4 regions of the Priestia sp. ABM2_011 genome follow, and region 2 is predicted to be linked to each of the others. Evidence: riboswitches for the same ligand, from Rfam matches in the RefSeq annotation. Region 2 holds a riboswitch; each other region holds the start of a gene.
What was found. A riboswitch is a leader RNA that binds a small molecule or an ion and turns the genes downstream of it on or off. The one in region 2 is predicted to bind thiamine pyrophosphate.

Region 1 (7,970 bases), 2.0 Mb from region 2:
ATTGGAACAGAGCTAGATAGCTATTTAAAAGCAAATGGCTATGATACGCTCATTTTAATAGGACTAACTACTAATCACTGCGTCTCTACGACTGCCCGCATGGCTGGGAATTTAGGGTACAGGACGTACGTTGTAAACGATGCAACGGCTTGCTTTGATTGTATGTCCTACGATGGAAAAACCAGACTTCCTGCAGAAGATGTACATACATTCGCACTGTCTTCTTTGCACGGAGAGTTTGCAACGGTCATTTCTACAAAAGAGACTCTTCAAGTCCTTCAAACCTTTCAATATGCCCAAAACCAATAACCGATGTGCATGCGCACATCGTTTTTTTATGTAGATTATGTTTATTAAAAGAAGTAAAATAAAGATAATTCTATACTATAAGGAGTTTGTACATATGATCATTCGTTATGCTAAAGAAGAAGATTTACCTATGCTTGTTGAAATTTATAATCAGTCCGTTCAAACAAGTGCTGCTACTTTTGACTTAACGCCTGTAACAGTAGAACAAAGAAGGGGCTGGTTTAATAATCATATTAGCAATGAACTCTTTCCGCTTATTGTCGCGGAAAAAGATGGAGTAGTAGCGGGCTATGCTTCGCTTTCTTCTTATCGAGATAAAGAAGCGTACATTCAAACGGTAGAGCTATCGATTTATATTGATAAAAATCAGCAGGGGTATGGCATTGGAAAACAGCTTATGAAGCGGATTTTGGAATTGGCTAAAGAACTCAACCATCACGTTGTCATTTCAGGGATTACAAAAGGGAATGATATCAGTATCAAAATGCATGAGCAATTTAATTTTACATTTTGCGGAGAATTTAAAGAAGTAGGCTGGAAATTCGATCAGTGGCAAGATGTGCTTTTTTATCAGCTTATTTTATAAGATGTATGACACCTTTACACATTGTAACGTTTTAGTTTCATGTGTAAAGGTTATTAAAATAATAAGTCATTTTATTATTTTAATACGAAAGGTGTTAGCTATCATGAATACACATTTTCAATATCAGCATATAAGAGCTATTCCAAAAAGATGGTCCAAAAAAGAACTGCATATCCAGCTGAATAGAATCAAACACAATTCTGAACTATCTACTATAACAGCAGATCCGCTTTTTCACCTGTTACAATGTACTCGTTCGGGCCTTCAAACTAAGCAAGAAATCATAGACTACATCCAAACCATTCCTAATCACCAACTTCCATCTTTTGCAACTCGTTTAAGCAGGTTAATTCAGCGTATTTATTATATCGAAGCTGCTGATTACTATAACCGTCCCCTCAAAGGTTATATGCTTGTTATGAAAAACCAACCCGCTTATATATCTCTTCATTTTGCCGATCAGCTCATATAAAAAAAGCTCTCTATTCTTTTGAATAGAGAGCTTTTTTTATTCGTATTTTTTCACTGTTACTTGACATTCTTTTAACGGGATAAGCTTCGACTTTTTCGTCCATTTGTATCCTAACCAAACAATTAAGAATAAAGGAAGTCCGATATAAGAAACAAGTACACCGTACCAGTCAATCGAGTCACCCATAAACGCCGAATAGTTTTGGCCTAAAATAACAACGGCACATAAAATAAAGGCAAAGATAGGGCCAAATGGGAAAAGTTTTGCATGATATGGAAGTTCACTCAAATCATGACCTTGAGCAACAAATGCTCTTCTAAAACGATAGTGGCTGATCGCAATTCCTAACCAAGCAATAAAACCAGACATACCAGAAGCATTAAGTAACCACGTATATACCGCACCGTCTCCAAAAAATGAAGCACCAAATGCAAGTGTACCGACAAGTGCCGTTGCGATTAAGGCATTAACTGGAACGCCTCGTTTATTCACTTTTGCTAAGAACCTTGGTGCTTTTCCATCTTTCGCTAAGTTCCACAGCATACGCGTAGAAGCATACATACCTGAGTTACCAGCAGATAAAACAGCTGTTAAAATAACGGCATTAATCGCTGATGCTGCAAACGCCAGACCTGCTCGTTCGAATATTAAAGTAAACGGACTTACTCTCACGTCATCACTTGCTAATGAATTCGCTGTGTATGGAATAAGCATTCCAATAACAAAAATAGCTAAAATATAAAATAACAAGATGCGCCAGAAGACTTGTTTAACTGCGCGAGGAACCGTTTTTTCCGGATCTTCACTTTCTCCAGCTGCGACTCCAAGCAACTCTGTTCCTTGGAATGAAAAACCAGCTGCCATAAATATACCTAGTACAGTGAAGAATCCACCGTGAATCGGTCCATCACCAAGCGTGAAGTTTTTGAAACCTGGTGCTTCATTGTTAAAGATACCAAAAATCATCATAATACCAATAACTAAAAAGATAATAACCGTTACTACTTTAATTAACGAAAACCAAAATTCAGATTCACCAAATCCTTTTACAGAAAGGTAGTTAAGCCCAAACATAATTAATAAAAACAGGGCACTCCATAAAATAGAAGAAGAGTTCGGGAACCAAAATTTCATAATAAGGGCTCCAGCGGATAATTCAGCTGCAATCGTAATAGCCCAGTTATACCAGTAGTTCCAGCCGAGAGCGAAACCAAAGGATGGATCTACAAAACGAGACGCATACGTACTAAATGAACCAGCTTCAGGCATATAAGCTGCGAGCTCTGCTAGGCTGGTCATCAAAAAGTAAACCATTACGCCAATAATAGCGTAAGCTAAAAGCGCTCCCCCAGGTCCTGCTGTGTGAATTGCTCCACCACTTGCTAGGAATAAGCCGGTTCCGATGGCTCCTCCTAATGAAATCATCGTTAAGTGGCGAGATTTCAACCCACGTTTTAATTCTTGCTGCTCTTGCATAGATAAATACTCCTTTCGAATGTACGGAAAGAGACGGGATAACATAAAAAAAGCCCGCAGTATATGTGCGCGCTTTTAAATCTGAAAACCGCGTCAACCTTCCGTGAAGATAGCTCTTCACATCACTCGCATGATGTGACAGTTCTGTTCCTGTTCGGAGACAGCCCCAGCTTAAATCAACCGAGAAGTGATTTAAACTTCGGCAATTTTTCCTTTCAAGCAACATCCTCAATGTTCTCTGCATTTCCGTTACTTTACTATTAAAAACTGCGACCTCTACCTCATCGATTAGGATGAGGGTTTTTTATATTCAATTGACATAAAAGAAGTATAACAAATACTAAAACGATTGTCATTATAAAAAATAGATTCAGAAAATAGAAACATCTTTGAAATCTCTCGAATCTATTTTGTTACGTATGGTATAATAAACATTGTCTTTATACTACATAAATATCCAAACGTACCACAGGGGGAGCCGCCGTGCTGAGAGTGAACGAAATGTTCAGACCCTTAGAACCTGTTAGTTAACGCTAGCGTAGGAATGTGGGAATAGTAGCATATAGTTGCTTACTCCTGTGTAAACCGTTTGATATGAATGATTCAAAAACAGGAGTGAGAAACGTGAATAAAGCATTACCTTTACAGGCTAAAATTGAAATAGCTATTTTTGCAGCATTGGCACTTCTACTTGACCTTTTGCCTTCCATTAAGATTGCAACGGCTGTAAGTATTTCGTTCTCCATGGTGCCCATTTTTATTATGTGCTTTCGCTGGGGAGTAAAAGGCGGGGCTCTATCTGGTCTATTATGGGGGCTTTTGCAGTTAGCGACAGGAACGGCTTATATTTTAACAGCGCTACAAACATTTATTGAATATATTGTGGCTTTTGCTTTTATAGGTTTTGGAGGTATTTTTTCACAATCTATTAAAACAAATTTAGCTACCAATAACAGATCAAAAGCTTTTGTTTTGATTGTTTTATCCCTTATTATCGGAAGCTTCGCACGTTATTTCTGGCACTTTATTGCTGGTATTATTTTCTGGGGATCGTACGCACCAAAAGGTATGTCCGCTCTGTGGTATTCTTTTTCAATGAACGGTGTTTCAATGGTAGGGTCACTAATAGCCTGCTTAGTCATTCTTTCATTGTTAATTCCATCGGCATCAAGAATGATTGTAACTAAATCACATTCATCATAAGAAAAAAGACTAAATCTACCAAGATTTAGTCTTTTTTTTCATTTGTCACCTTTGTTTACACAAAAGTGTGTCAGGTTTGATAACATAGTTAGTGAAATATTCAAAAAACTGTTTTATGATAGTCAACATATTCAAACGAGATAAGGGATTGATAGCATGCTACAGAAATGGATCACGAGCATAGGTTTAGATATTGGAACAAGCACAACAAAACTGATTGTAAGCAAGCTGTTAATAGCAAATCAACAAAATCAGTTTACGCTGCCAGGCTGTCAAATTATTGATCGTCGCGTAACGTATGCAAGTTCTATCTATACCACACCTATGGTAAACGAGGTTGAAATCGATGTTCAACGATTAACGGTACTACTAGAACAAGAGTACAAGAATGCAGAAATCTCCTTAGATCAAGTGGAGGCGGGCGCTGTGATCATCACAGGAGAAACTGCTAGAAAGCAAAATGCAGAGAGTATCGTTCACTATCTAGCCGAACATGCTGGAGATTTCGTTGTTGCAACAGCCGGTGCTGATTTGGAAGGAATATTGGCGGCAAAAGGATCAGGAGCAATCCAACATTCCGCTGAAACAAATGCAGTAATTGCCAATATTGATGTAGGAGGAGGCACTGCTAACATCGCCTTATGTCAAAATGGAAAAGTGATAGAAACATTTACCCTGCATGTAGGCGGGAGATTAATTCGGCTGAATTCAGACGGTTTTGTAACCTACATTTCACCTTATTTAACTGAATTTTTAAAAAATAATTCTTTAATACTGCGAGAAGGTGAAAAAGCAACATTTGAAAAACTCTCGTCTATCTGTCAATTACTAGCTGAAGAAACCGTGAATTATGTAAAAGCGCTGAAGCAAAATTCCACGCTGCTCGTTTCTCCTCATACAAGATCTTCTATCCAACCAGAAACAATCATGATTTCAGGAGGAGTAGGGGCAATGATGGAGAAGCAGAAGCCAAAAACAGTGAGGAAAGTCGCTGTACATGGAGACATTGGTCCTCTGCTAGCGTATCAGTTTCAATCCATACACGTATCTCAAGCCGCTGAAACAACGCGCGCTACTGTCATTGGGGCCGGCATGCAAAATACAGAAGTTAGCGGATCAACCGTATACATTAAATCAAAGCGGCTGCCGCTAAAAAATATTCCGATTATAGAGATACCCGTACAGCAAGAGGAGGAGTGGAATCCGCAGCTGTTTCAAGAAAGAGCTCGAACGGCATGCATGCAGGCTTCAACTGTTTTCAGCGCAGAAGATCCTCCCGTTGCTATTGCTTTATCTCATTTCCCTTACTGCAGCTATATAATGCTGCAAGAATTAGCAAAAGTAATAAGCGCTGAATTTGGTGCTTGTTTTAAAGGAGCTAAGTGCCTCGTTGTTTTATGCGAGCAGGATATTGCTAAAGCTTTAGGACAAGCACTAGCCAAACAGGAGAAAGAATTAGAAATTATTTGTTTAGATCAAATTGACTTTACCCACGGAGATTATATCGATCTAGGGTTACCCGTAGCTGGAGAGGCAATCTCTGTTTCGATTAAAACACTCGCTTTTTCATCATAATCAACTGAACATACAAGGAGGAAAAGATGTTTAAAACTACCCGGTTGTTAGGAGAAACATTTTCATTTTATAGCTTGAAAGAAATTATGGCCAAAGCAAACGAAGAACGTTCTGGAGATCAGCTCGCACGAGTTAGCGCTGAGTCAATGAAAGAACGAATGGCAGCCAAACAAGTGCTAGCTGATATCACACTTGCTGATATTCGAAATTACCCGCTGCTAAGCGCAGATGAAGACAACGTCTCGGCATTAATCGAAAGTCAGGTTGATTCATCGGTTTACGACATTATTAAAAATTGGACAGTAGGGGAGTTAAGAGAATACATCTTATCTGATGAGCATACCGGAGAAGACCTTCTTGCGCTTAGCAAAGGATTAAACAGCGAAATGATTGCGGCAGCTACTAAAATTATGTCCAATTTAGATTTAATTCAAGGAGCTGCCAAGATAGAAGTGCAAACTACTTGTCAAACGACTATCGGTCAAAAAGGCGTATTGGCTTCAAGAGCCCAGCCTAATCATCCTTCAGATAACTTAAAAGGAATGAGAGCATCTCTCTACGAAGCGTTAAGCTATGGAATTGGAGATGCGGTTATCGGAATTAACCCTGTTATTGATACAACGGATAATATCTACGCGCTTTTAAATGAAACAAAAAATATAATCAACGAATGGTCGATTCCTACTCAAAACTGTGTATTATCACATGTGACGAGCCAAATGAGAGCAATCGAAAAAGGAGCAGCTGCTGACTTGATTTTCCAAAGTTTAGCAGGCACAGAAGCCGGTAATGATTCATTTGGGATTTCACTGTCTATGCTCGATGAAGCGACAGCGTTAATTCATGAAAAAGGGACAGCAAAAGGTCCGAACCGCTGGTATTTTGAAACAGGACAAGGTTCTGAACTGTCAGCAGAAGCCCACTATAATATTGATCAAGTAACGCTCGAAGCTAGATGCTATGGCTTAGCTCGCCACTACAAGCCTTTCTTAGTTAACACGGTTGTTGGATTTATTGGACCTGAATATTTATATAACAGCAAACAAGTCCTGCGAGCTGGGTTAGAAGATCACTTTATGGGCAAAATGCACGGCTTGCCTATGGGAGTAGACGTATGTTACACCAATCACATGGATGCTGATCAAAACGATATGGATAATTTAAGTATGCTTCTAGGAACAGCTGGGGTGAACTTTGTAATAGGAGTGCCCATGGCTGATGACTGCATGCTAAACTATCAGTCTCTTAGTTATCATGATATCGCAACCGTGCGCAATGTACTCGGCCGTACCCCAACTCCGTTATTTCAAAAATGGCTTGAAGATCAGCGTATTATGGAAAACGGACGCTTCACATCAAGAGCTGGAGACCCAACTATTTTTATGAATTTGATTTAAGGAAGGTGCTTACTATGATACCAAAGTCAAATCGCGATCCGCTTGAAACACTGAAACGATTTACCCCTGCCCGCATAGGTGTTGGCCGTACGGGAACAAGGCCGCTAACAAAAGACGTTTTATCTTTTCGCACAGATCATGCCGCAGCCGTAGACTCTGTATACGGCTCAGTTTCAGAAGATATTCTATCTGAGTTTAACCTTTTTTCTGTGAATACACGCGCGGAGTCAAAAGAACATTATTTAAAACGGCCGGATCAAGGGAGGTTATTAGCAGATGGCGCTAAGAAAGAGATTTTAAAAAACTGCGTGCCACAGCCTGATGTACAAGTAGTGGTATCAGATGGACTGAGCGCTAAGGCAATTGAAGAAAACATGAGCGACGTGCATCCTGCTTTAATTGATTCACTGGAGTCATATGGACTTCGTATCGGGACTTCGTTTTTTGTAAAAGGAGGACGAGTTGCATGTATGGATGAAATTGGTGAAATCATAAAGCCAAAAGCACTTGTGCTATTGATTGGAGAGCGACCTGGGCTGGTCAGTGCTGAATCCATGAGTGCTTACATGTGCTATGAACCTAGCAAAGGCAAAAAAGAGTCTGATCGTATGGTTATTTCTAATATTCATAAAAGAGGAACGCCTCCTATTGAGGCAGCCGCACATATCGGTACCATGATTGACAAAATGATTAAGCAGCAAACAAGCGGTGTACATCTTATTGTCTAAACATCAAAAGGAGGAGAACGTATGGCGTTACAAAAACAATTAAAACCTATTCATTTATGGGCTATTTCAGTTGGTATGGTTATTTCAGGACAATACTTTGGGTGGAACTACGGGTTTGAACAAGGCGGGATTATCGGGCTTGCAATTGCAACCTTAATTGTAACGGTGTTTTACACAACGTTTATGTTCAGCTATGCAGAGCTTTCAACATCTATCCCGCAAGC
Region 2 (7,970 bases):
TCATGCGTGATTTCAACGTACGTATGACCATCATACACTATATCAATCATATCTTGATGAGATTGATCATGTCCGCCTTTAATTACCACGTGCTTTACACCCAGCTCATGCATCTGTTTTGCCGCTTCTTTTCTGTCTTCAATCGTGTGAATTTCTTTACCCGTGATGACTTCCGCCTCCGGTATGTTCGGCGTAATGACTTCACAAAGAGGCAACAATTCTTTTAGAGCCTGTACAGCTTCTCTTTGAAGAAGAGATTGACCACCTTTTGCAATCATAACGGGATCAACTACAATATTTTGCAGTCCGTACTGTTTGATTTTACGAGCCACTGCGTAAATAATATCAGCACTGAACAACATACCTGTCTTCACTGCATTGGGAAATAAGTCAGTGGCAATTGAATCTAACTGCGTTTCAACTGCTTCTACTTCTAAAGGATAAACTCCTTGAACGCCAACTGTATTTTGTGCAGTCACAGCTGTAATAACAGACATGCCAAAAACGTCACGCTCTTGAAATGTTTTTAAATCTGCTTGAATTCCTGCTCCTCCACCGCTGTCTGATCCAGCAATGGTTAATGCTTTTGGTACTGTCATGCTTGAAACCTCCATCTCTTTCTTACCCAATATACCGATGATAAAGTGACTTTGCTTCTACTATATCGTTTGTTCCATGGACAAAGACGCGCCCGTCTTGAAACATCACTAAACGGTAATCATCTACATAAAAAGAAAGCAGATACGGATTTTGTTCAATTTTATATCCTTTTTCTTTTAATCGTTCACCTAAAGACTGCAGCGGCTGCTTAGCTGATTTGCCCGGACGGATTTGTACCGTGTTTCTTCCGCATAGCACAGCTGTTTTCGTTTGATTTTCATATTGTAAAAAGGGATACGTTTGTTCACTGCCGCATGAGCGGCAAGCAGATTTGCGAAACACGTTCACATTGATGCTCGTATACTCATTTTTCCATACGTCAAACGAAACAAGTTCCCTTCTGAGCGCATTCCAGTCTCCGACTAATATTTTTAACACTTCTGTTACTTGATGAGCGACTACCATTTGTACAGCAGGACTAATAATCCCCACTGTATCACATGTTAACCCTCCAAGCGGTACAGACTCAAGCAAACAGGATAAACACGGTGTTTCACTTGGTATGATAGTATAACTAATTCCATAACTTCCTACACATGCTCCATAAATCCAAGGAATATCATATTTTTGTGATAAATCATTCATTACAAGGCGTGTGTCAAAATTATCGGTCGCATCAATCATAACATCTACCCCCTCAACAAGCTGTTCTAAAACTTGAGGGGTACCGTCTGCTACGTGCGCTTCTACTTTTACATCATGATTAATATCGTGAAGCCGTTTTTTAGCGGCAATTGCTTTTGGGATTCTTTTATCAGCATCTTTTTCACTATACAATTGCTGCCGCTGAAGGTTGCTCCACTCTACATAGTCCCGGTCAATGAGCGTTATTTTCTTTACCCCCGCTCGCGCAAGGGCCTCGGCGTTCCCTGTTCCAAGAGCACCTGCTCCTACAATCAGAACATGCTTTTCTTGAATTTGCTGCTGTCCGCCTTTTCCAATAGGTTGAAACAGTTCTTGGCGGGAATAACGATTAATCAACCGATACTCATCCCTTCTGTTGGACTGCTTGCCGTTGCATATTGTTTCTTTTCAATACGTCCTGCTTCAAATGCTGCTCTTCCTGCTTCAATCGCTAGCTTCATAGCACGAGCCATTTTCACAGGATCTTTTGCTCCTGAAACAGCTGTATTTAATAACACACCATCTGCTCCTAGCTCCATAGCTTGAGCCGCATCTGAAGCCGTTCCAATACCTGCATCTACAATTACTGGAACAGTTGATTGTTCAATGATAAAACGCATGTTCAACGGATTAATAATACCTTGACCTGAACCGATAGGCGAAGCTCCTGGCATAATGGCATGTACGCCTAACTCCTCTAAACGACGCGCAAGTAAAACATCATCTGATGTGTAAGGTAAAACGGTAAAGCCCTCCTTTAACAGCTCTTCACTAGCTTTTAATGTTTCAACGGGATCAGGAAGCAGCGTTTTATCACATCCAATTACTTCTACTTTCACCATGTCACAAAGTCCAGAAGCTTTAGCTAATTTAGCAATACGTACCGCTTCTTCTGCAGTTTTTGCTCCAGCCGTGTTAGGTAACAGAGTGAAACGCTTCACATCAAGTGCTTCTAGTAAATTAGGCTGATTTTGATCAAAAATATCCATTCGTCTAACAGCAAATGTTAAAATTTCTGTTTCCGACTCTTCTACCGCTTGACGCTGAGTCGTAAAGTCCGGAAATTTCCCTGTTCCTAATAATAAACGTGAATTAAATGTATATTGTCCAATTTTTAACATACTCTTCATCCTCCTCCTACAAATGAAACGACTTCTAATGTATCTCCATCTTTTAAACTTGCAGCACTATGTTCTTCTTTTTGTAAAATGTTCTTGTTTAGCTCAACAATTACCACTCGTTCATGCAGGTTCTGAGCCTGCAACAAGTGCTCGACCGTTTCAATTTCATCTCCAACAGTAACGGTCTTACCATTAATGATTAGATTCAATGAACTCCCTCCATTACTCTCGTTAGCTGAAATGATGTAAAAAATGAATGATTCGGCTCTTTCCCTACCAAAGCATCAGCCATAATTTTTCCAGTTGCAGCACTTAATAAAATACCGTTTCGGTAGTGGCCAAACGCCATGTGTAGATTCGCTATTTCAGGATGCTCTCCTAAATAAGGCCAGCCATCATTTGTTTGTGGACGAAGACCTGACCATGCTTTTTCAAATGTGGCTTCTTTAATAGCCGGCAGAAGCACAGCAGCTTTATCCAGCAGAAATTGAATACCTTGTGCAGAAACGGTCTTAGTAAAATCATGCTGCAGCTTAGTTGCCCCGATTACGATTCTTCCACCAGCCTTTGGCACTAAATAAAAACCTTCATCTAAAAAAATCGTTTTAGAAAGCAGCGGCTTATGACTTTGAAGAGCAATACACTCTCCTTTTACAGGAAATACCTGACCTAAATGTTCAGAAGAAATAAAACGTTTAGCCCATGAGCCTGCTGCGATCACTACTTTTCCTCCATAAAAAGAGCCTTTAGACGTCTGTACACCTTTTACTGTTTCATTTTCCGTAATAAGAGAATGAACGTCACAGTATTCAAATACATCTGCTCCGTGATACAAGGCTCCATGAGCAAGAGCATGTGTTAACTTAGCCGGAGCTAGCTGGCCGTCTCCAGGTATTGTAATGGCTCCGTATATGTCTGGAGAGAGCCCCGGTTCTAACAACCGCGCTTCTTTTACGTCGATCCATCTTACATCTTTGTCCCATTGATGATGCTGATCGGCTTTTTTCTTTAATACGTGTGCATCTTCTTCTGTTACAGCGACTTTTAATAAGCCTTTTTGAATAAGCTCTACGTCGATTGCCGTTTTTTCTTTTAGTTCCTTCACCAGTTCAGGAAACATACTTCTGCTCTTAATAGCAAGGTCTAAAAGAGGACCTTCTTCATCAATTTCAGCTTGAGCACCTAAAATACCAGCAGCTGCACTTGAAGCTTCACAACCAATTTGATTGCGCTCAAGAATGGCTACTGACGCTCCTTGTTTTGACAAATGATAAGCGATAGAAGAGCTAATTATGCCTCCTCCGACTAACAGTACATCATAATGCTGCTTCATTTTCTCCACCTCCAGATGTCCATATATGAGAATATTGTTTGATTGCTTTAAGCGGATATTGCGCAAGCATGACACCAGACATCACAGCTATACCGTGTGCTCCTGTTTGCAGCACCTCTTTGGCATTTACAGGTGTAATTCCACCAATCGCAATAACTGGTATCTTCACAGCGTCTACTACTTCTTTTAACGCTGCTATCCCTCGGCTTTTTAATTCTTTTTTTGAATGAGTTGAATAAATATGTCCGTATAGAATATAGTGAGCTCCATCTTTTTCAGCTTCTAGAGCTTCTTCCACAGAGTGAACTGATTTTCCGACAATAAGAGAAGGAAATGCGTCTCTAACGCACGAAACGTCTAAACTATGATAGGCAAGCTGCACCCCTTTTGCTTTTAAAGCATGCGCTACATCAACTCGGTCATTTACAATAATTTTAGAGCGACAAAATGGCAGGCTTTCTAGTAAACATTGAATCTGCTTTGCCGTTTTCTTTTTTTCTCTAATATGAATGGCACCCGCAAAAGGCACGATAGCCGTTAAAATGTCCCGAACCTCTTCAATTGGCTGCTTATCTGTTGTAATGACATGAAATTTAGGAATATCCATATGATCGAAACCTTTCCATTCAGAATAAAGAGAAATTTCAATCACTTTATCTTGTGTAGAGGGCTTTATTACATACAAAAAAACCACTCTACAACGTAGAGTGGTTAGCATGTATCGTTATGTAAACATGATCGCCACTTCCCTACGCTGGTACAAACCAGATCAGGTTCAAAGGGTCCGAAATGCATTCGTCTCAGCTTCAAAAAGCTCCCCTAGTGATTGCTATTTATTGATTTTGTTTTTGCACTTAAAATTATAACACAACTAGATGTAAATACAATATCTCTTTATGCTCTTACGGCTCTCTTCCTTTTATAGATGTATCTTTTAAGCTTCTTTACTAAGAGGCCCGGCGCACCGCACCATTCTGCTTTTTATATCGTTAGTAATCGGTATAGTCGTCAAATTCTTCTTTGTCTTTTTCCTTTTTCCGATCCCATATAAACAGCAGGAGTAACATAATAAAAGTTAGAATATAAAAACCGTAAAAAATAAATGCCGCCACAACATTTATAAATAAAAATAAAAAACCGATGATCTGACCTGCAACAGCAACAATCAACAAAATGTATTTCCAAACTTCTGCTTTTCTATCCATTCTCTACTTCTCCGTCTTTTTGTTTTTCCCTACTAGAAACGTTCTCTTTATTTAAATAAAAACGTTCCTGCCAGTAAACCGACTGTAAATAAACCAATTGTTCCAAATGCTGAAATCCCCACGTACACCAACATTTTCTGATAAGATTTTTCTCGAATTAACTGCACGGTTTCCACACTAAACGTTGAAAAAGTGGTAAAAGCCCCGAAAAAACCAATGCCGATCATTAGAAATATTGAATCATTATAAGCATGACTCGGAACCTTTCCATAATAACTACCGTAAAAAAGACCAAGTCCAAACGCACCAAGCAAGTTAACAAACAGCATTGATACTGGAAAAGGAGGATTTGAAGCTGTTTTTGTAACCTTTAATCCCAAAAGATAACGGCATATGCCTCCAGCTGCCCCCCCAAGTGCCAAGCTCACTATGCTCATTTACTTCACCTCATGTACTTTTACTAAATTTTTTCCTGCCGTTTCACCGCATAGATAGCCTGCTAAAGCAAAAAGGATTCCGCCTACTAAAGAGACAATGAAATAAATGGCTCCACCCCATAAATAATGCTGAGTGAGAGAAACGAAGTCTCCTGCAAACGTTGAATACGTGGTAAAACCGCCGCATAAGCCCACGCCTAGTCCAAGCTTGATCCATTCCTTTGGCTGTTTCCACGCAAAAAATCCCGTTAATAGTCCTAATATGAAGCTACCTAATAGGTTTTCAATTACTGTTCCTATTGGATACCCCGTATATAATAAGGAAAGATTTAGAAAATAACGTGCATACGTACCAGCGATAGCACCAAAGGCAATTGAGATTAAGTTTATGGCTTTCATCATATCGCTCCGTTTCATAAATTCTTCTTTAAGTGTACCATAAGGAATTTATTTCTACCTTAACATTTAACTATATGTTTATTGCACCAAAAGTCATGAAAAAATGAAAGAGAAAATCGTCGCATGAAACTTCCTTTTTACTCCTCGAATATCCCTTAAAAATCCATTTAATCCAAATTCTAAAATCTTTCTGTATCCTTATGACAAACCGTGTATAGAAGGTATATTTCCCTTATTTTAAGTCACATTAATCGTATAAGTTTTTTTTGTTGACTTTTGCTGTGTTCTTGTTTAGTATCACAGAGTATCATTTCCTATCAGAATACTAGGGGGTTTAGAAAATGAAGAAATTTGCTGCACTTTTGTCGCTACTATTAGCTTTCACAGTTGTGCTTGCCGCATGCGGTTCTAGCTCAAAAAATGAAGCAAACAATGGAGACAATAAATCTTCACAAGAGGATTTATATAATAAAGTGAAAAAAGATGGTGTATTAACAATTGGAACTGAAGGTACATACCCTCCGTTCACTTTTCATGATGACAAACAAAAGCTAACTGGGTTTGATGTAGAATTGGCTCAAGAAGTAGCTAAACGTCTTGGCGTAAAAGCTGAGTTCAAAGAAACACAGTGGGATGGCATGTTTGCTGGATTAGATGCTAAACGATTTGACATGATTGCTAATGAAGTTGGTATTCGTGAAGATCGTCAAAAGAAATACGATTTCTCTGATCCATACATCCAGTCAGGGGCTGTATTAATTGTTCGTAAAGACGAAAAAGATATCAAATCATTTAAAGATTTAAAAGGAAAAAAATCAGCGCAGTCATTAACAAGTAACTATAAAGACATGGCTCAATCTTATGGTGCAAACATTACGAGTGCTGAAGGTTTTGCTCAAGCAGTAGAACTAATGAGCGCAAACCGTGTTGATGCTACAATCAACGATAAATTATCGTTCCTTGACTATAAGAAAAAGCACCCTAACGCACCTATCAAAATCGCGGATGAAAAATCCGATGGTGCTGCAAGCGGCTTTATGTTTAGAAAAGACAGCGGTAAGTTAGTGGATGAAGTAAACAAAGCATTGAAAGATATGAAAAAAGACGGAACATACGCAAAAATTTCTAAGAAATGGTTTGGCGAAGATGTTTCTCCTAAATAATATTTTCCCTGATGGAGAGCGATTGAATCAATTGATTTCAATCGCTCAATCATCTCTCTTACCAATGCTAAAGGGAGCTATTCAATATTCTATTCCACTAACATTAATCACGTTTGTACTCGGTATCATTTTAGCTGTCTTAACAGCCTTGGCTCGTTTATCATCTATAAAAGTTTTAAATATAATTGCGCGCATCTATGTATCGATTATTCGAGGTACACCGCTGCTTGTGCAATTATTTATTATTTTCTACGGCTTACCCAATTTAGATATAACAATTGACCCATTTATCTCTGCTATTATTGGATTTTCATTAAGTGTAGGTGCGTATGCATCTGAAATTATCCGAGCAGCGATTCAATCTATTCCTAAAGGACAGTGGGAAGCTGGCTACTCACTTGGTATGACCTATTCCCAAGCGTTAAGACGGATTATTTTACCGCAAGCAGCACGTGTATCGATTCCGCCATTATCTAACTCTTTTATTAGCCTTATTAAAGATACGTCACTTGCATCGCTTATTCTTGTTTCTGAGATGTTCCGTAAAGCTCAAGAAATTGCTTCGACTAACTATGAATTTTTACTTCTTTATAGTGAAGCAGCGCTCTTGTACTGGATTATGTGTACAATCTTATCCATTATCCAAGGACGCATTGAAATAAGACTAGATCGTTACGTATCTAAATAACCGTTTCGAGTAGCTAAAGGAGTTTTTCATATGATTAATATCAAAAATTTGCATAAATCATTCGGTGATTTGCAAGTATTAAAAGGGATTGATTTAGAAGTTGAACAGGGCAAGGTAATTGTATTAATTGGTCCTTCTGGATCGGGTAAAACTACTTTTTTACGTTGCTTAAATCTTTTAGAAATCCCAACAGACGGCACGATTGAACTTGATAAAAAAAGCATGAATTTCACCAAACCTGTTCGTAAAAAAGACATTACTTCATTTCGAAGCCTAACAGGTATGGTCTTTCAAAACTATAACTTATTTCCTCATAAAAGTGCGCTTGAAAATGTTATGG
Region 3 (7,970 bases), 1.6 Mb from region 2:
CTATATCACAGATGAAACGGTCATTGAACATATTGTCTCTACACAAAAGCAGTATTTCTATGCACAAAAGACAAAGAGCATCAGCAGCCGCATTCAAGCGCTGAATAAGCTCAGAGACGCAGTCAAACAAAACGAGCAGAGAATTATGGATGCTTTAAAGCAAGACTTGAATAAATCCGAAGTAGAGGCGTACACGTCGGAAATTGGGATTTTACTAGAGGAAATTCGGTTTACGCTTAAGCATTTAGCAAAATGGATGAAGCCTAAAAAAGTAAAAACCGCTTTAACACACGTGGGCTCTAAAGGGAAAATTGTTCCTGAACCGTATGGAGTCGCGTTAATTATTGCTCCGTGGAACTATCCGTTTCAATTAGCGCTGTCTCCTTTAGTAGGAGCGATTGCCGCTGGAAACACGGCGATTATAAAGCCTTCTGAATTAACGCCTAGCGTATCTCGGGTTATACAAGAATTACTAGCTGAGGCTTTTGATCCAGCATTTGTGACCGTGATTGAAGGCGCTGTAGACACGACGAGCCTGCTTTTAAAACAGCCCCTCGATTATATTTTCTTTACGGGAAGTGTAAATGTAGGGAAAATTATTATGCAAGAAGCAGGGAAGCAGCTTATTCCCGTCACGCTGGAGCTAGGAGGAAAAAGTCCGTGCATTGTACATGAAGATGCAAACCTAGATTTTGCAGCGAAGCGAATTATGTTTGGCAAAGGAATGAATGCAGGCCAAACGTGCGTTGCTCCCGATTATTTGCTCGTGCATAAAAAGGTAAAAGCGCAGCTAGTGGAGAAACTTCGCGAAGCGATTTATCAATTTTACGGTAGTAATCCGCTTGAAAGTGAGCGCTACGGCCGTATTGTCAGTGAGCGCCATTTTATTCGGCTAGTTGAGTTTTTAAAAGACGGAAACGCTATAGTTGGAGGCGGGTATAATAAAAGTACGCTCACAATAGAACCTACGGTGTTAAGTGAAGTAAGCTGGACATCAGACGTTATGCAAGAAGAAATTTTTGGGCCTATTCTTCCTATGATTGAATACGAAACGTTAGACGAAGTTATTCATAAAGTTCAAGAAAAAGCTAAGCCGTTAGCTCTTTACTTGTTTACGGAAAGTGCAAATGTACAAAACGTCATAACGGAGCGTCTTTCATTTGGAGGAGGCTGTATAAATGATACGCTTATGCATATCGCTACGCCATATTTACCCTTTGGCGGAGTTGGAGAAAGCGGTACGGGCCAATATCATGGAAAAGACAGCTTTCAGACATTTTCTCATTTTAAAAGCATGCTGTCTCAAACAACCAAGTTTGATTTGTCATTCCGCTATCCTTCAGAGAAACAAAACTTGAAAATGATTAAAAAATTATTGAAATAAAAAGCCTCCTGATAGGAGGCTTTTTCGTTATTTTGAAAGTGAAAGCTGAGAAAGCGGCCATTTTTCTTGTGTATACGCCATTTCCCAAAATAAATACTCCAGCTCACAGCTTTTGATAAAGTGATCTTTCATACGATTACGTTCTTCTTCAGTCGCTTGCTCGGTGAGTTCATCAAGTTTGTTACAAAACCATTGTGTTGTGCCATTCATTTCTTCATTATTATAAAACTGAATCCATTCATAAAAAGGATGAGAAGGAGATGGATTTACTTGTTCTGTAATGCGCTGGCCAATTTCAACGTACGTCCACGGACATGGAAGAAGCACGGCAATGATTTCCGCTAAGCTGCCTGTATGCGCAACGCTTGTCATATGGTTAATGTAGTGGCTGGCCGTTGGTGAAAGAGCCTCAGTGTGGAGGTCTTCATAGCGTACGCCTGCTACTTCACAAAAATTATTATGAGGGTGTACTTCACTATGTAATACCGTAGAAATGCCGGCATTAAAGGCTTCCATTTCGGTACGCGTACGGCATTTTGTTAAAGCAGCGCCGTAAATGCGGACAAATGCTGTTAAGTATTCGTAGTCTTGAGAAACGTAGTGAATAAGCGCTTCTTTTGGCACGTCTCCTTCAGCAATTCCTTTAATAAAAGGGTGGTTAAAAATGGCTTCGTAAATATAGTTTGCTTCTTGTCTTAATTGAGATGAAAATGACATCAAAATCCTCCTTTAATTATGAGGAAGTCACAAACAAGCACATAAAGGAAATAAAAAACACTCCGTTTATAAACGGAGTGGCAAAGGACAGTACAAAACTGAACATTGCCACTTTCCTACGCTGGTATGAGCCAGATCAGGTTCAAAGGGATCAAGAAAACTTGTCTCAGCCGGTCGGCACCCCTAGTGGACTTCCTATTAGTCTATGTTTAACTTACCATATATTCTGAAAAATAGAAAGCGTTACGGAAAATTGTTCCCTAACGGTTTTTATCTCTTAAAGAGGTAGCTTCTTGAAGCTATTTTTAATCATTTTTGTTTAAAAATGCATATTTTTAGGGAAGAAGAGGTATTAATGAAGGGAAGAGCCGTTTTCGTCTCCGAAACATTCCCATATAAATAGAAGAAAGGAGAGAACAAAATGGCAAAATTTCGTTTGTATGCTGTATTAAATACAGTAGGCTTGGCTATTACACTTCTTGTGAATTATTTAGCAAATGCGATTCCAATAGGAGGCAAAACAACGGCAGAGGCTTCTGCGCAAGTTCCTACGTTGTTTACACCAGCCGGTTATGCCTTTGCTATCTGGGGCGTTATTTATTTGTTATTAACCATTTGGGTTATACGCCAATTTTTTGCAAGAGAAGATCAAAAGGAAATATATGCACGTATCGGCATTTGGTTTTTTCTAAACTGTTTGTTAAATAGTGCGTGGATCTTTATTTTCCAAAACGATTACTATAAGTTATCCCTTTTAGTTATGCTCTTTATTTTAGGCACATTAATGATTGTATATTCCATTATTCAGCATTCTCGGATGACGACATGGTTTATGCGTCTGCCGATTTCGCTTTATCTTGGATGGATTTCTGTTGCGACTATTGTTAATGTATTTGTCGTATTTCAAGCAAATGGAATACAGCACTTACTTGGCCTAAATGAGTTAGCATGGACGATTATTATGCTGCTGGTAGGGGCTGCGCTGGGCATTATGTTTACATTAAAAAACCGAGACGCTGTTTATCCGCTTGTTTTTATTTGGGCTTATATTGCCATTGCGGTGAAACAAAGTGGAAATCAGCCAATTGTCATTACTGTTATCATCTCGATTGTTTTATTAGCAATTGCTATTATTGTGGGACTGATTAAACGCTATAGACGTTTTTAAAAAGAAGCTCTAGCTTTTGTAAGCTAGAGCTTTTTATGATGCTCTTTTGATTGTAAAAAAGCAGCTGTAAAAGCAATTAAGCTAATTAAAATACCAAAAGGAACAACAATTGGTACGAATGATAAAATAAATGTCATAAGCGTAACCTCCATGTTGCATCGGTGCATAATGAAAAATTCAACTTTTTAAATTGAAGTTCCGCTATTATAGTATGCTAGGCTTTATGTTTGGAGCCTATATGTTTAGAAATAAACGAAAAAGGCAACATACGTTACATATAGTTTATATAGGAGGAGTTAAAATGGAAACATATTTAGTGGCTTACACAGATAAAGACGATATGGAATATAAACAAGTGACGTGCGAGAGTTATGAAGATGCAGAGCGTACAGTTCTTCGTTTAGAGAGAGAAGGGCATATGCATATTGAAGAAATATCAAATCAAGAAGCCTACCGTGGAGACGAATCATCGTACAGAGAATAATTTTTGAATAGAAACATCAAACTCAAAATGAAGAGGCAGCTGCTTCTTCATTTTTTCTATTCTATATAGATATCGTTTTATAGAAAAAAGTAAAACGGGAATGATTTTCTTCTGCATTTATGGTACAGTACTAATCAGATGAGTTTTGAGTTTAGAAGAGGAGAGAGTAACATTATATGAGTAAAGGAAATCAGTGGTCTTCACGCCTCGGTTTTATTTTAGCATCTGCTGGGGCAGCAATTGGTCTAGGAGCGATATGGAAATTTCCATACGTAACCGGAACCAGTGGCGGTGGAGCATTTTTTGCGTTGTTTATTTTATTTACAATTTTTATTGGATTGCCGCTTCTGTTGGCAGAATTTATCATTGGAAGACATACGGGAAAAGAAGCGATTAGTGCTTATAAAGCAATTGCTCCAAAGTCCGCTTGGGTATGGATTGGCAGGCTGGGAGTACTCAGCTGTGTCGTTTTGCTTTCCTTTTACAGCGTCGTTGGCGGCTGGGTGATTTTATATACGATTATGAGCGTAACCGGTATGCTAAGCGGAAAAGAGTACGGTCCGTTGTTCAATGCCGTCATTAGCCAACCTTATGTGGTATTAGGTGCACAGGCGCTGTTTTTATTAATTACAGTGTTTGTTATTTCAAAAGGCGTACAAAAAGGCATAGAGCGTGCTAATAAATACATGATGCCGTTGTTATTTATCTGTTTTATTATCATTGTGGTTCGCTCTTTAACATTAGACGGAGCTATGGACGGAGTAAAGTTCTTTTTAAAACCGGATTTTTCAGCCATTACAGGGTCATCTGTTCTCTATGCGCTCGGTCAGTCGTTTTTCTCGCTTTGCGTAGGATTATCCTGCATGGTGACATATAGCTCTTATTTAGGGAAAAAAGTAAGCTTGACGCGTTCAGCGGGCACCATTGCTATTTTGAACTTGTTTGTTTCGCTGCTTGCAGGCTTGGCTATTTTTCCAGCTGTTTTTTCATTCGGATTAAAGCCAACCGAAGGACCTGGACTTTTGTTTGTGGTCTTGCCAACAGTATTTGAGAAAATGCCGTTTGGCACCGTCTTTTTAGCACTGTTTTTAATTTTATTTCTATTTGCTACGCTTACGTCTGCTTTTTCACTGCTGGAAATTATCGTAGCTGCTTTAACCAAAGACGATCAGACAAAACGAACTCGCTATGCTTCTTTAGCAGGGATTCTTGTGTTTGTAGTAGGTATCCCATCAGCGCTTTCGTTTGGTGTACTAAAACATGTCTCACTTTTTGGCAGAAGTATATTTGACGTAGCTGACTTTTTTGTGAGCAATTTAATGCTGCCTCTTGGAAGTTTAGCCATTGCGATTTTTGTGACATTTAAAATGAAAAAAGAAGCCGTGTATGAAGAGTTTATTTCAGGAAGTACAAAAGGCGCTAAATTATTCAACGCATGGTTCTTTCTAGTTAAATACGTATTACCTATTATTATTATAGCTGTTCTGTTAAGCTTACTTGTTGCATATTAAAAAAAGCACTCATCTGAGTGCTTTTTTTTGTTTATTTTGCAAAAACGTGATTTCCGATTGTAATCGTAACCTGTTTTTGACGAAGCCATTGATCGCTTGTTTTATCTGGGTTAAAGAAGAATAACGAGCCTTTTCCTTGACCTCTAAACGCTAGTGCTTCATTTACAGCTTTTTTTGCTTCAGCATCCGCTGCTTTATTAATTTCACCGTTTTGTACAGGTGTAAACTGTGTACCTTGATAAATGACATCATGAATAGAGTTTGGGAAAGAATCGCTATCCACGCGGTTTAAAACGACTGTTGCTACAGCCACTTTGCCAGCGTAAGGTTCACCTTTTGCTTCAGCTTGTACAAGGCGAGCTAACAATTCTTTATCGCTTTCGCTAATAGAGTTAGGGATTGTTAATGTTTCATTTGCATTAATAGAGTCGGTAGATTTGTGATTCGCTTCTTTTAACTGTTTAACCGTAACGCCGTATTCAGCGCCAATCTTGTAAAGAGTCTCTCCGGCTTTTACGCGATGGGTTGTTTCAGCGGCATTTGCCCCGTGACTCATGCCGAACATAGGAACGGCTAGTGCTCCAATAATTGCTAGTTTCTTAAACATAAAGTAAGTACCTCCTGAAATCCTTTTGAACGCCCCTTTTATCACGGATCGGTGCGTGCTGTGCACCGAACTTTATATGTACGTTTCAAAGATTAACAGGTGTCAATACATCTTGTCACTGCTTAAAACATACCAATCTAGGAAGATATTATAATAGTTAACAGATAATTTGAAAAATACGTTGACTGATAATAAAGGAGTGAATTATAATGAACGAGTAAATAGTTAACCGTTTAACTGGAGAGATTTTATGGGAGAAAAGATAACGATTCGTGATGTAGCAAAGCATGCAGGGGTGTCTGCAGCTTCAGTATCTTACGTCTTAAACGGAATTAACAAAGTATCCGATGAAACAAAAGAGCGAATTTTAACAGCGGTAAAAGAATTAAACTACGAACCAAATTTAACCGCCGTTAGTCTTTCGAAACAAAAGTCAAATATGATTGGCGTGATGTTCCCGCTTACAGATGATTCACTTTCTACTATATTTAAAGATAACCATTATTACAGTGAAATGATTAGTGGAATTGAATATGTAATCCGTAAGCATGGTTACGATCTAGTCATATCTGGAGTGAGTAGCCCAGCTGATTGCTTAAAATGGATTCGAACGAGAAATATTGATGGTCTTCTGTTTTTAGGAGCCTTCCCGCATCGATTATATGAAAAAATGAAAGCGTTATCGAATCCGATTGTGTTAGTAGATACATATGAAAAGTGCGAACGTGATTATCATCATATTTCGGTAGACGATGAGTATGGAGGATATCTCGCTACAACACATTTAGTGAGTTTGGGGCATAAAGAAATTGCCTTTGTTGCTCATCACCTCGTCAATAGTCCAGTGGATAAAAAGAGGTATATAGGCTACGAGAAAGCATTAAAAGAAGCGGGCATTACACCATCAAAGACGTTTGTTTTTGAAGTGAACGAAAGCTCATTTGATAACGGTTACAATTTAGGAAACAAGCTGCTGCAAGATCATAAGGATATTCGGGCGGTTTTTGCATCCTCTGATACGCTGGCGCTTGGAATTATGAAAGCACTGCAAGAAAAGGGGAAAAGAATTCCGCAGGACTATTCAATCGTAGGGTTTGACGACATCACGTTTAGCAGCTATGCATCTCCAAGTCTAACAACCATTCGTCAAGATGTATTTAACAAAGGAGTCGTCGCCGCGACGTCTGTTATTCAAGCAATCGAACACCGTTTCAGCACGCTGCAGCATGTAAAATTATCGGTTGAACTTGTTATTCGAGATTCGACTGCTAAGCGCGAGTGAACCACAGTAAGTTAACCGGTTAACCAAAGTTTAGCATTGATAAAAAAAGGGGATATAAGTTAGCATTCACAAAAAAAGGGGATATGAAAATGATTAATGTTACAGTATGGAACGAAAATCGTCATGAACAGAAAAATCCGGTTGTAAGAGAAATTTACTCTGAAGGCATTCACGGTGCCATCGCTTCTTTCTTAGAAGAAGGAGGATTTCGTACGCACACAGCAACATTAGACGAAGTAGAACACGGGTTGACTGAAGAAGTATTAAATCAAACGGATGTTTTAGTATGGTGGGGTCACTTAGCGCATGACGAAGTAAAAGATGACATCGTTGAGAAAGTAAAGCAGCGCGTGCTAGACGGTATGGGGCTTATTGTCTTACACTCAGGTCACTTTTCCAAGATCTTTAAAACGTTAATGGGCACAAGCTGCGACTTAAAATGGCGTGAAGCAGATGAAAAAGAGCGCTTGTGGGTAGTAGAACCGAGCCATCCGATTGTGGAAGGTATTGGTGAATTTATCGAGCTTGAGCGTGAAGAAATGTACGGAGAGCACTTTGATATTCCAGCACCTGATGAACTGATTTTCACGAGCTGGTTTGAAGGCGGAGAAATTTTCAGAAGCGGCTGCACGTACAAACGCGGAAACGGAAAAGTATTTTATTTCAGACCTGGACATGAAACATATCCAACATACCATAACAAAGACATTCAGCGTGTCATTATGAATGCTATTAAATGGGCGAAACCGGCAGAGAGAAAACGTCCTGTTTACGGCAATGCGCAACCGCTTGAATCAATCGCAGTTAAAAACTAATG
Region 4 (7,970 bases), 1.6 Mb from region 2:
AAAATTGCCAACAGGATCGATTGGAACGACCGGCATTTGGTCATCAAAGCAGAAGTTAGTTTATAAAAAAAGTACGCCTACAACACCTGAGTCGGTAGACTTGCATAAAATTTTTTATGATTTGTATACAAGAGGTGATGAAGCGGCAGTGATGGAAGTATCTTCGATTGCGATTGATCAGCAACGAGTAGAAAATATTTATTTTGATGTAGCCATTCATACAAACTTATCGGAAGAACATTTAGAGTATCATAAAACGTTTGAGCACTATAAAAAATGCAAGATGAAATTATTTCAACAGGCCAAACATGCCGTTATTAATATAGATGATCAGGACATGGGCAAAGACTTAAGCAGGGTATTTGAAGGACCTAAAGTCACGTATAGTTTATTAAATAACAAGGAGGCAACTCTGCAAGCAACAAACATCACCGTCAAAGAAGGAGGCTCTTTCTTTGATTTACTTTATAAAGGACAGTCATACAAAGTAGCAGTGCCTGTATATGGTGATTACAACATTGCTAACGTGCTAGCGGCCATTGGTACAGCTCTTCACTTTGAATACCACATTGAAGATATTATTAGCGTACTTCCTCAATTGGAAAGTCCAGAAGGGCGATTTCAGGTGATAGAAGGTCCTAATAACCAAAAAGTGATTTTAGACTATGCCCATACGCCTGTTGCCCTTACGCGTTTGGTAGAAGAAGTAAAAAAGATGGAGTATAACCAGCTGATTGTCATGATTGCAGGGATCGGCATTCGAGATTTTAATAAAATGCCTAAAATGGCGCGTACCATTGAAGGAAAAGCAGATGAAATTATCGTAACGGTTGATCACCCAGGTTATCATGATCCTAACGTAATTGTAGATCAAGTGATGACAGGTTTTTCGAATCCGAGCGCAAGCAATATTCACCGCGCCCCTACTCGAACAGAAGGAGTATTAAAGTCGCTTTCTTTAGGAAAGGCGAATGATATTATTTTACTTACAAGCGGCTGTATTAACGGCGCTCAGCTTGTAAAAGGAAATGAAATTCCGCATTCAGATGAAGAAATTATTGCCTCTTATTATGCATCGTTAAGCAATATTTCCTGATATTCTTCTTCATTTATTGAACGAACGTGGAGAAATTGAAACATCATACGAAAGAAGGTCTCTTACTGTTTTTAGAGACCTTCTTTTTGCATCAAAACTATAGGCTGTTTTCGCGCTGTGTTTTTGGTTCTTCAATTTTTACATCATGTTCTTTAGCCAGCTTTTTAATAGCTGCATTGTAATCGCGTATACCTTTTCGTGCTTCATCAAGCATAGCGTTTGCCTCAGCAATAAGGTTGCGGTCCTGCTTTTCCAAAGCACTGACAATTTTAATAAAAGCATTATACTGGGTATTGGCAGCCTTTATATAGCCTTCATGAACCTTTCGAAGATCGTCGGTTTCTACATCGATGTTTTCCAGTTCGTCAACAAATTTACGATAGGTAGGAATGACTTCACTCGTCATCGTATCGTACATAACAGCGTCACTTGTGTAGTTAGCGCCTGTAACGGAATCGTATGCGTCAATCGCCTCTTTTTCAAGCTGAGCCGCTTTCTTTAAATCTTGATTGTTATAATCGATTAAATCATCTTGAACAGGATCACTAAAGCAGGCGGATAATAAAAACAAAAGAGGGACAAGACAAAATAAAACTTTCTTCAACGAATTTCACCTCCGTTTAACAATGTATGAAACATCTGCTTGGCAAAGTCTGTTTTAATAACTGGAGAAAAAGAAGGGAGTGTATAAAAGGATTTTTAAAGGTCGACAGTGAATGTATTCATAAGTTGGTTTGTAGTTGACCACCCTTTAGTAGCAGGAAGGAAGAGAAGATGATTAAAATAAAAAGAGACCACTTAACGAACAATGAAGTTATTGAGCTAGTAAGTTCTCACCTTCAAGGAATGAACTTACATTCCCCCCCTGAAAGTATTCATGCTCTAGATATTGAAAGTTTAAAACAACGTCATATTACGTTTTGGAGCGTGTGGGAAGGAAGTCAGCTAGCAGGGTGCGGAGCTGTAAAAGAGTTAGATGAGCATCACGGAGAAATTAAATCGATGCGAACAGCTACCGCTCATTTGCGGAAAGGAATTGCTAGAGAGCTGCTGCAGTACATAATAAATGAAGCGCAAAAACGAGGGTACCGACGCTTAAGCTTAGAAACAGGATCCGCACCTGCTTTTGAACCGGCTAGAAAGCTATACGCCAGTTTTGGATTTTACGAGTGCGAACCGTTTTCTACCTACAAAGAAGATCCATACAGTGTGTTTATGACAAAGAAATTGAATGAGTAAAAGACAGGAAAGAAGGCGCAGATGATTTGTTTATTTGTATGCAAACTGTGCGCGCAAGCAGCTGTCATTTATCCTGTTAGCAAGTAAGCTTTTTAGGCAAAGCCTTTTTAGGAGGCTTTGTTTTGGTCATGATTCATATAAAAAGGTATAAACTAGGTTTTCTCACTAGACAAAAAGGTTTTTCCTATGTAGTATAGGTGTCAGATAATACAAAACGAATGTTCAGTATAAATAATAAATGTACGGGGCGGTGGAAATAGCTTGAATAAAAAAAAGCTTCAAAGTGAACAAACCAAAAGAAAAGTGGCAGATGCCGCTAAAGCATTGTTTTCTCAAAAAGGCTATAAAGCTACATCTATTGAGGAAATTGTAGAAGCTACGGGAAGCAGTAAAGGGAATATTTATTATCACTTTAAAAGTAAAGAAGGGCTTTTTCTTTATTTAATAGACGAATGGGATCTTGAGTGGGAACGAAACTGGAAAGAAAGAGAGTCTCTTTACAAAACAACAAGAGATAAGCTTTTTGGAATAGCGGAGCAAATCATTTTAGATGATTTGAATCATCCTCTTACGAAAGCTGCGGATGAGTTTTTTAACAACGAGGAGAAGGGCAGCGACATCGAAGAGCGAATTGATGAGATGGTGAAACGACACGTGGAGTTTAACCGGGAACTTTTGCAACAGGGCATCGATGAAGGCGAGTTTTCTCATAAAAATGCAGAGCAGCTTGCAGTAATTTTAGAAGGGTTGTTTGTTGGAATGAGCCGCATGTCTCGAAAAACGAGTACGGAAAATGCCCTGCAGCTTTACCATTCAGCAATCGATGTATTTTTAAACGGAATTATAGCAAGGTCTTCTTAAATAAGCGGGGATGCTTATTGCGGCAATGAGTAATCCCTCATTATTTTGTATTTTTATAGACCGAACGTTCAGTATTTTTGTAATCAGGAGGTTTATATGTCATTATTGTTAAGAAATCGAGCGGCGATTTTGCTGCTCATGCTAAATATTTTTATTATCTTTACGGGAATCGGTCTCGTTATTCCAATTATGCCAACCTATATGACGGAGCTTCATATCAACGGCAGCGTGATGGGGCTTTTAGTAGCGGTGTTTTCACTAACTCAATTTCTGTTTTCGCCTTTAGCGGGGCGATTATCAGATTCGTTAGGGAGAAAGAAAATTATTGTAGCGGGAATGATTGTTTTTGCCCTGTCTGAATGGTTCTTTGGTTCAGTGAGTACACCTCTTTTATTATTTGTATCCAGAATGCTAGGTGGGGTCGGGGCCGCGCTTATTATGCCTGCTGTTATGGCCTATACAGCGGACGTGACGTCTGCTAAAGAACGCGCTAAAGGAATGGGCTATGTGACGGCAGCGATTACAACAGGATTTATTATCGGGCCCGGTATTGGAGGCTTTTTAGCTGAATACGGCATGCGCGTGCCATTTTACATGGCCGCAGTAGCAGGAGGCTTGGCTGCAGTGATTACGCTTTTTGTTTTGCCGGAGTCTCGTCCTGTACAAGGTCATGCTGTTTCAAACAATGAGAATCCAAAAGAAGATCGGCTGCTACTGCAGCTTATGAATTCCTACAAAGAACCTTATTTTTTAAGTTTAATTATCGTTTTTGTGACATCGTTTGGATTATCCAATTATGAAACGATCTTTTCACTATTTGTTGATCATAAATTTAGCTTTACGCCAAAAGATATTGCGTTTGTTATTACGTTTGGCTCTATTGCAGGGGCTGTTGTGCAGGTTACGATTTTTGGCTGGATTTTAAATAAATTCGGTGAAAAAAGAGTGATTTCGTTTTGCTTGATGATGACGGGACTTTTTATTTTACTTACACTATTTGTGCACACGTACTGGCTTATTATTGTTGTGACATTTATCGTCTTTTTAGCAACAGATATTTTACGTCCGGCAATCAGCACGCAAATGTCGATGATGGCACAAGACGACCAAGGGTATGTAGCCGGACTAAATTCTGCTTATACAAGTCTTGGTAATATTATTGGACCTGTTGTAGCAGGCTTTCTTTTTGATATAAACATTAATTACCCGTACGTATCAGCTGCACTTGTACTGCTGCTTTGTTTTCTTTTATCTTTAAGAGCAGGAAAGGACCGAAAAACAGCTGTGAGAAATCAAGCGATTCAAGAAAAATGATAGAATTTTTAGGGGATAGAAGACCTCCAGTAGTTTACTGGAGGTCTTTTAATGATGCTTTTAGTAAAGCTGTAAGATTTACAACACCACTCAGCCTATAGCGAAGCTTTATTTTATGGGCAAAACAGTGAAATGGTTGCAAATAAAAAAGGTTAATAGTAAACTTTAAACGTAACAAGAATAGTATGGGAGCTTGCGCGGGGCAGGCTGAGAGTACAGGGGCGCCTGTTGACCATTTGAACCTGTTGGATAATGCCAGCGCAGGGAATGTGAGTACATACCAAAGCACTTTGCGCATGCAAGGTGCTTTTTTGTCTTTTTTTTGCAGTGTTAAAACTAAATGAAAAGAGTGAGAGAACATGGATATTAGTAAAATTTCAGCTCAATTAGAAAAAGTAAGAGATACAAGTCCGCTTGTTCATAATATTACGAATGTTGTGGTAACCAATTTTACAGCAAATGGACTGCTTGCCCTAGGAGCGTCACCTGTTATGGCTTATGCGAAGGAAGAAGTGGCTGATATGGCTCGAATCGCCGGAGCGCTTGTCTTAAATATGGGTACACTGACGGCTCAAGAAGTAGAAGCGATGAGAATAGCAGGAAAATCAGCAAATGAAAACGGCGTGCCGGTTATTTTCGATCCTGTAGGAGCCGGAGCAACACCGTTTCGTACAGAAGTGGCATGTCAGCTTGTAGAAGAATTAAATATTGCCGTTATTCGCGGTAACGCTGCTGAAGTTGCGAATGTAGTAGGCGAGTCATGGCTCATTAAAGGCGTTGATTCATTAGAAGGGCAAGGAGACGTCATTGAACTTGCTGAGAAAGCAGCGAACAAATTAGATACAGTGATTGTTATTACGGGGAAACAAGATGTGATCACCGATGGAAACACAACGTATACAGTAGACAACGGTCACCCGTTATTTACGAAGGTGACGGGTACTGGATGTCTGCTGACATCAATTATAGGAGCTTTCGCGGCTGTAGAAAAAGAATATGTCGAGGCAAGCGTTGCTGCTTTAAGTTTTTACGGAGTGGCAGGTGAAATCGCCGCAGCGAAAAAAGGTGAAGAAGGGCCGGGGAGCTTTCAAATTGAGCTGTTAAATCAGCTTCATCTTTTATCTGGACAGGATATTGAATCATATGCAAGAGTACATCAACGTTAAAAGGAGCGGGAAAATGACAAACGAAGAAATTAAAAAGCTGCTGAAAGTTTATTTTATAATGGGCAGCAATAACTGTACAAAAAATCCGAAAGAAGTATTAAAAGAAGCAATTGAAGGCGGCGTTACCGTGTTTCAATTTCGTGAAAAAGGCGAAGGTGCACTAAAAGGAGAAGCGAAATATCAGCTGGCGAAAGAACTTCAGCAAATTTGTCAGCAGCACAACGTTCCTTTTGTTGTGAATGATGATCTTGACTTAGCGATCCGTTTACAAGCAGATGGCGTTCATATTGGACAAGAAGATGAAAAAGCTCATATTGTTCGAGAAAAAATAGGAAAAGGAATTGTGGGCGTCTCTGTTCATAATGTACAAGAGCTGCAGCAAGCCATAAAAGACGGGGCGGATTATGTAGGAATGGGACCTGTTTTTCCTACTTCTACAAAAAAAGACGCAAAAGCAGTGCAAGGTACAAAATTAATTGAAGAAGTGCGAAACCAGAATATTGACTTTCCAATTGTAGGAATCGGTGGCATCACGCCTGAAAATGCCAAACAAGTAGTAGAAGCAGGTGCAGATGGTGTTTCTATTATTACCGCGATTAGCTTAGCAGCGTCTCCAAAAGAAAAAGCAGCTCAATTGAAAGAAGCGGTAGGAAAATAAAAAAAGCGCACAGTGTGCGCTTTTTTATTATAGCTGAACGGTTTGAGGAGTTTCTTCGCCTTCATTCATAAAGCGAATTTCGTTTGGTGTAATTTCCAGAACAACATACTCAGGGTCATTTGGACCGTCAAACCATTCTTTCATGTGATCGTTCCATATACGTCCTTTTAATTGATCACCGGTACGAAGAACAGCTGTCCCGGATAATTCTAAGTATTGATCGCCATATCCTTCGCCGCTGTAGCCCAATAGTACGTGCACGTTCGGATTGGCTTCGATTTCTTCTGCCTTATGTGTATTGATATTTGTTGGTGTGTAAAGAGCGATACCATCTTCATCGCTGAAAAATGTCATATAGCGAGAGTGGGGTTTGTTGTTTACAACTGTGGCTAATGTTCCTACACGATTTCCTTCTAATACTTCATTTACTTTTTTAGCAATTTTTTGTTCATTCATTTTATCCATCTCCTTTATTACTTTTTATGTTCCTCAATCGAAGATAAATAAAACATACATGTCTAAAAAAAATATAAGTTAACAATAAAATAATTATGTAAACTAATAAATAAAAAAATAAAAAAAGCTAGCTACAGCTAACTAAAAAATAAGCCCGCACTGCCGTAACCCTAAGTGTCTTAAATACCCAGATCTACTAGGTGGGTGCCCTCATAGCCGGGTTTAGCGTCCCAAGAAGGGCGTGCTATCTGCAGCTAAATTTTGAGCTCCCTTTTAACACTCAAAGGTTTAAGACAACATGAGTATACGCACAGCGCAGGTATGTATAACAAATGTAAATAAAATGCCGATATATAAATGTTTTCTAATTAATCAACTTTCATCGTACAAGAAATGATTATAACGGAATAATGAATGGAACGCAAGACTTTTATTTAAAGTTTTTCTTCTCTAACATCTTGGCGGTTATGCCGTAACAAAATAAAAAAAGGGCCCGCAACTGGAATGAAACATAAGAGAAGGTAAGGCCGGGATGCTATCTTTTCTTTTGTCATAACGGAATAAGAAAGCCACGTTAAAACAAAAAAATCAGCGGTCATCACGCTAACAAGCTGTGACTGCATAAAAGCATCTTCATAAGCTCTTATTGAACCTATGGATAGTCCGTATACGTAACCAGCAATCGTGAGTGCTAAGCATAGTCCAATCCATAGACGAGAAGAAATGATGGCAATGAAACGTGAAGGAATACGCGAACGTGTTCGAACTTTTTGTCCTTTCCAATGATAATAGAACAAAAGAGAAAAAGCTCCAAGCGCAAATGATAGGAGAGAAAATGGCCATCCAGGCAGTTTGTACGTATCTTTTTTACAAATCATTACCATGAACAATACTGGGAAAAGTCCTAAAAAAGAGAATGCCATAACTACGAGCGGATTTACCTGTTGAAAATTTCCTGTGACAAGGTTTTTAAACAGCATATCATCAGCGGCGCTTGCTCCCGGAGCTAGCAGAAAGGTGTATAGTACAAGCATAGTCCATACAATGATGTACATATTCTCAACTCCTTTTAATTGTTTTAGTATACAAAAACCATTTCAGTATATTTCCCCGTTTTGTGATGAAGGGAAACGCTTGAAACTCTTCTTTAATTAGGTGTAATATTACACTAAAGACATGT

Region 1: linked by a shared signal. The riboswitch ahead of thiT (energy-coupled thiamine transporter ThiT) and the one ahead of ACXAE4_RS25065 (thiamine phosphate synthase) in region 2 are both predicted to bind thiamine pyrophosphate.
Region 3: linked by a shared signal. The riboswitch ahead of tenA (thiaminase II) and the one ahead of ACXAE4_RS25065 (thiamine phosphate synthase) in region 2 are both predicted to bind thiamine pyrophosphate.
Region 4: linked by a shared signal. The riboswitch ahead of thiM (hydroxyethylthiazole kinase) and the one ahead of ACXAE4_RS25065 (thiamine phosphate synthase) in region 2 are both predicted to bind thiamine pyrophosphate.

What each region holds. Positions count from the first base shown of each region.
Region 1 is NZ_JBSWUB010000001.1:2,792,757-2,800,726, forward strand. Features, by position in the region: gene ACXAE4_RS15115 (cysteine hydrolase family protein) at 1-309, shown strand, start outside; gene ACXAE4_RS15120 (GNAT family N-acetyltransferase) at 404-895, shown strand; gene ACXAE4_RS15125 (hypothetical protein) at 999-1,367, shown strand; gene ACXAE4_RS15130 (amino acid permease) at 1,404-2,843, opposite strand; lysine riboswitch at 2,946-3,130, opposite strand; TPP riboswitch at 3,305-3,405, shown strand; gene thiT (energy-coupled thiamine transporter ThiT) at 3,438-4,046, shown strand; gene ACXAE4_RS15140 (ethanolamine ammonia-lyase reactivating factor EutA) at 4,203-5,621, shown strand; gene ACXAE4_RS15145 (ethanolamine ammonia-lyase subunit EutB) at 5,648-7,018, shown strand; gene eutC (ethanolamine ammonia-lyase subunit EutC) at 7,033-7,746, shown strand; gene eat (ethanolamine permease) at 7,768-7,970, shown strand, end outside.
Region 2 is NZ_JBSWUB010000001.1:4,758,736-4,766,705, forward strand. Features, by position in the region: gene thiD (bifunctional hydroxymethylpyrimidine kinase/phosphomethylpyrimidine kinase) at 1-599, opposite strand, end outside; gene ACXAE4_RS25045 (thiazole biosynthesis adenylyltransferase ThiF) at 622-1,641, opposite strand; gene ACXAE4_RS25050 (thiazole synthase) at 1,638-2,405, opposite strand; gene thiS (sulfur carrier protein ThiS) at 2,411-2,614, opposite strand; gene thiO (glycine oxidase ThiO) at 2,611-3,738, opposite strand; gene ACXAE4_RS25065 (thiamine phosphate synthase) at 3,722-4,345, opposite strand; TPP riboswitch at 4,468-4,569, opposite strand; gene ACXAE4_RS25070 (hypothetical protein) at 4,728-4,943, opposite strand; gene crcB (fluoride efflux transporter CrcB) at 4,991-5,380, opposite strand; gene ACXAE4_RS25080 (fluoride efflux transporter FluC) at 5,381-5,779, opposite strand; gene ACXAE4_RS25085 (amino acid ABC transporter substrate-binding protein) at 6,121-6,942, shown strand; gene ACXAE4_RS25090 (amino acid ABC transporter permease) at 6,926-7,630, shown strand; gene ACXAE4_RS25095 (amino acid ABC transporter ATP-binding protein) at 7,661-7,970, shown strand, end outside.
Region 3 is NZ_JBSWUB010000001.1:3,201,037-3,209,006, reverse strand. Features, by position in the region: gene ACXAE4_RS17270 (aldehyde dehydrogenase) at 1-1,384, shown strand, start outside; gene tenA (thiaminase II) at 1,412-2,101, opposite strand; TPP riboswitch at 2,198-2,296, opposite strand; gene ACXAE4_RS17260 (TspO/MBR family protein) at 2,523-3,269, shown strand; gene ACXAE4_RS17255 (hypothetical protein) at 3,571-3,753, shown strand; gene ACXAE4_RS17250 (sodium-dependent transporter) at 3,930-5,264, shown strand; gene ACXAE4_RS17245 (cell wall hydrolase) at 5,296-5,871, opposite strand; gene ACXAE4_RS17240 (LacI family DNA-binding transcriptional regulator) at 6,122-7,153, shown strand; gene ACXAE4_RS17235 (ThuA domain-containing protein) at 7,243-7,968, shown strand.
Region 4 is NZ_JBSWUB010000001.1:3,188,486-3,196,455, reverse strand. Features, by position in the region: gene ACXAE4_RS17210 (UDP-N-acetylmuramoyl-L-alanyl-D-glutamate--2,6-diaminopimelate ligase) at 1-1,096, shown strand, start outside; gene ACXAE4_RS17205 (hypothetical protein) at 1,194-1,700, opposite strand; gene ACXAE4_RS17200 (GNAT family N-acetyltransferase) at 1,874-2,335, shown strand; gene ACXAE4_RS17195 (TetR/AcrR family transcriptional regulator) at 2,597-3,196, shown strand; gene ACXAE4_RS17190 (MFS transporter) at 3,293-4,510, shown strand; TPP riboswitch at 4,686-4,794, shown strand; gene thiM (hydroxyethylthiazole kinase) at 4,870-5,676, shown strand; gene thiE (thiamine phosphate synthase) at 5,690-6,334, shown strand; gene ACXAE4_RS17175 (pyridoxamine 5'-phosphate oxidase family protein) at 6,362-6,790, opposite strand; RNA gene ssrS (6S RNA) at 6,938-7,115, opposite strand; gene ACXAE4_RS17165 (hypothetical protein) at 7,225-7,845, opposite strand.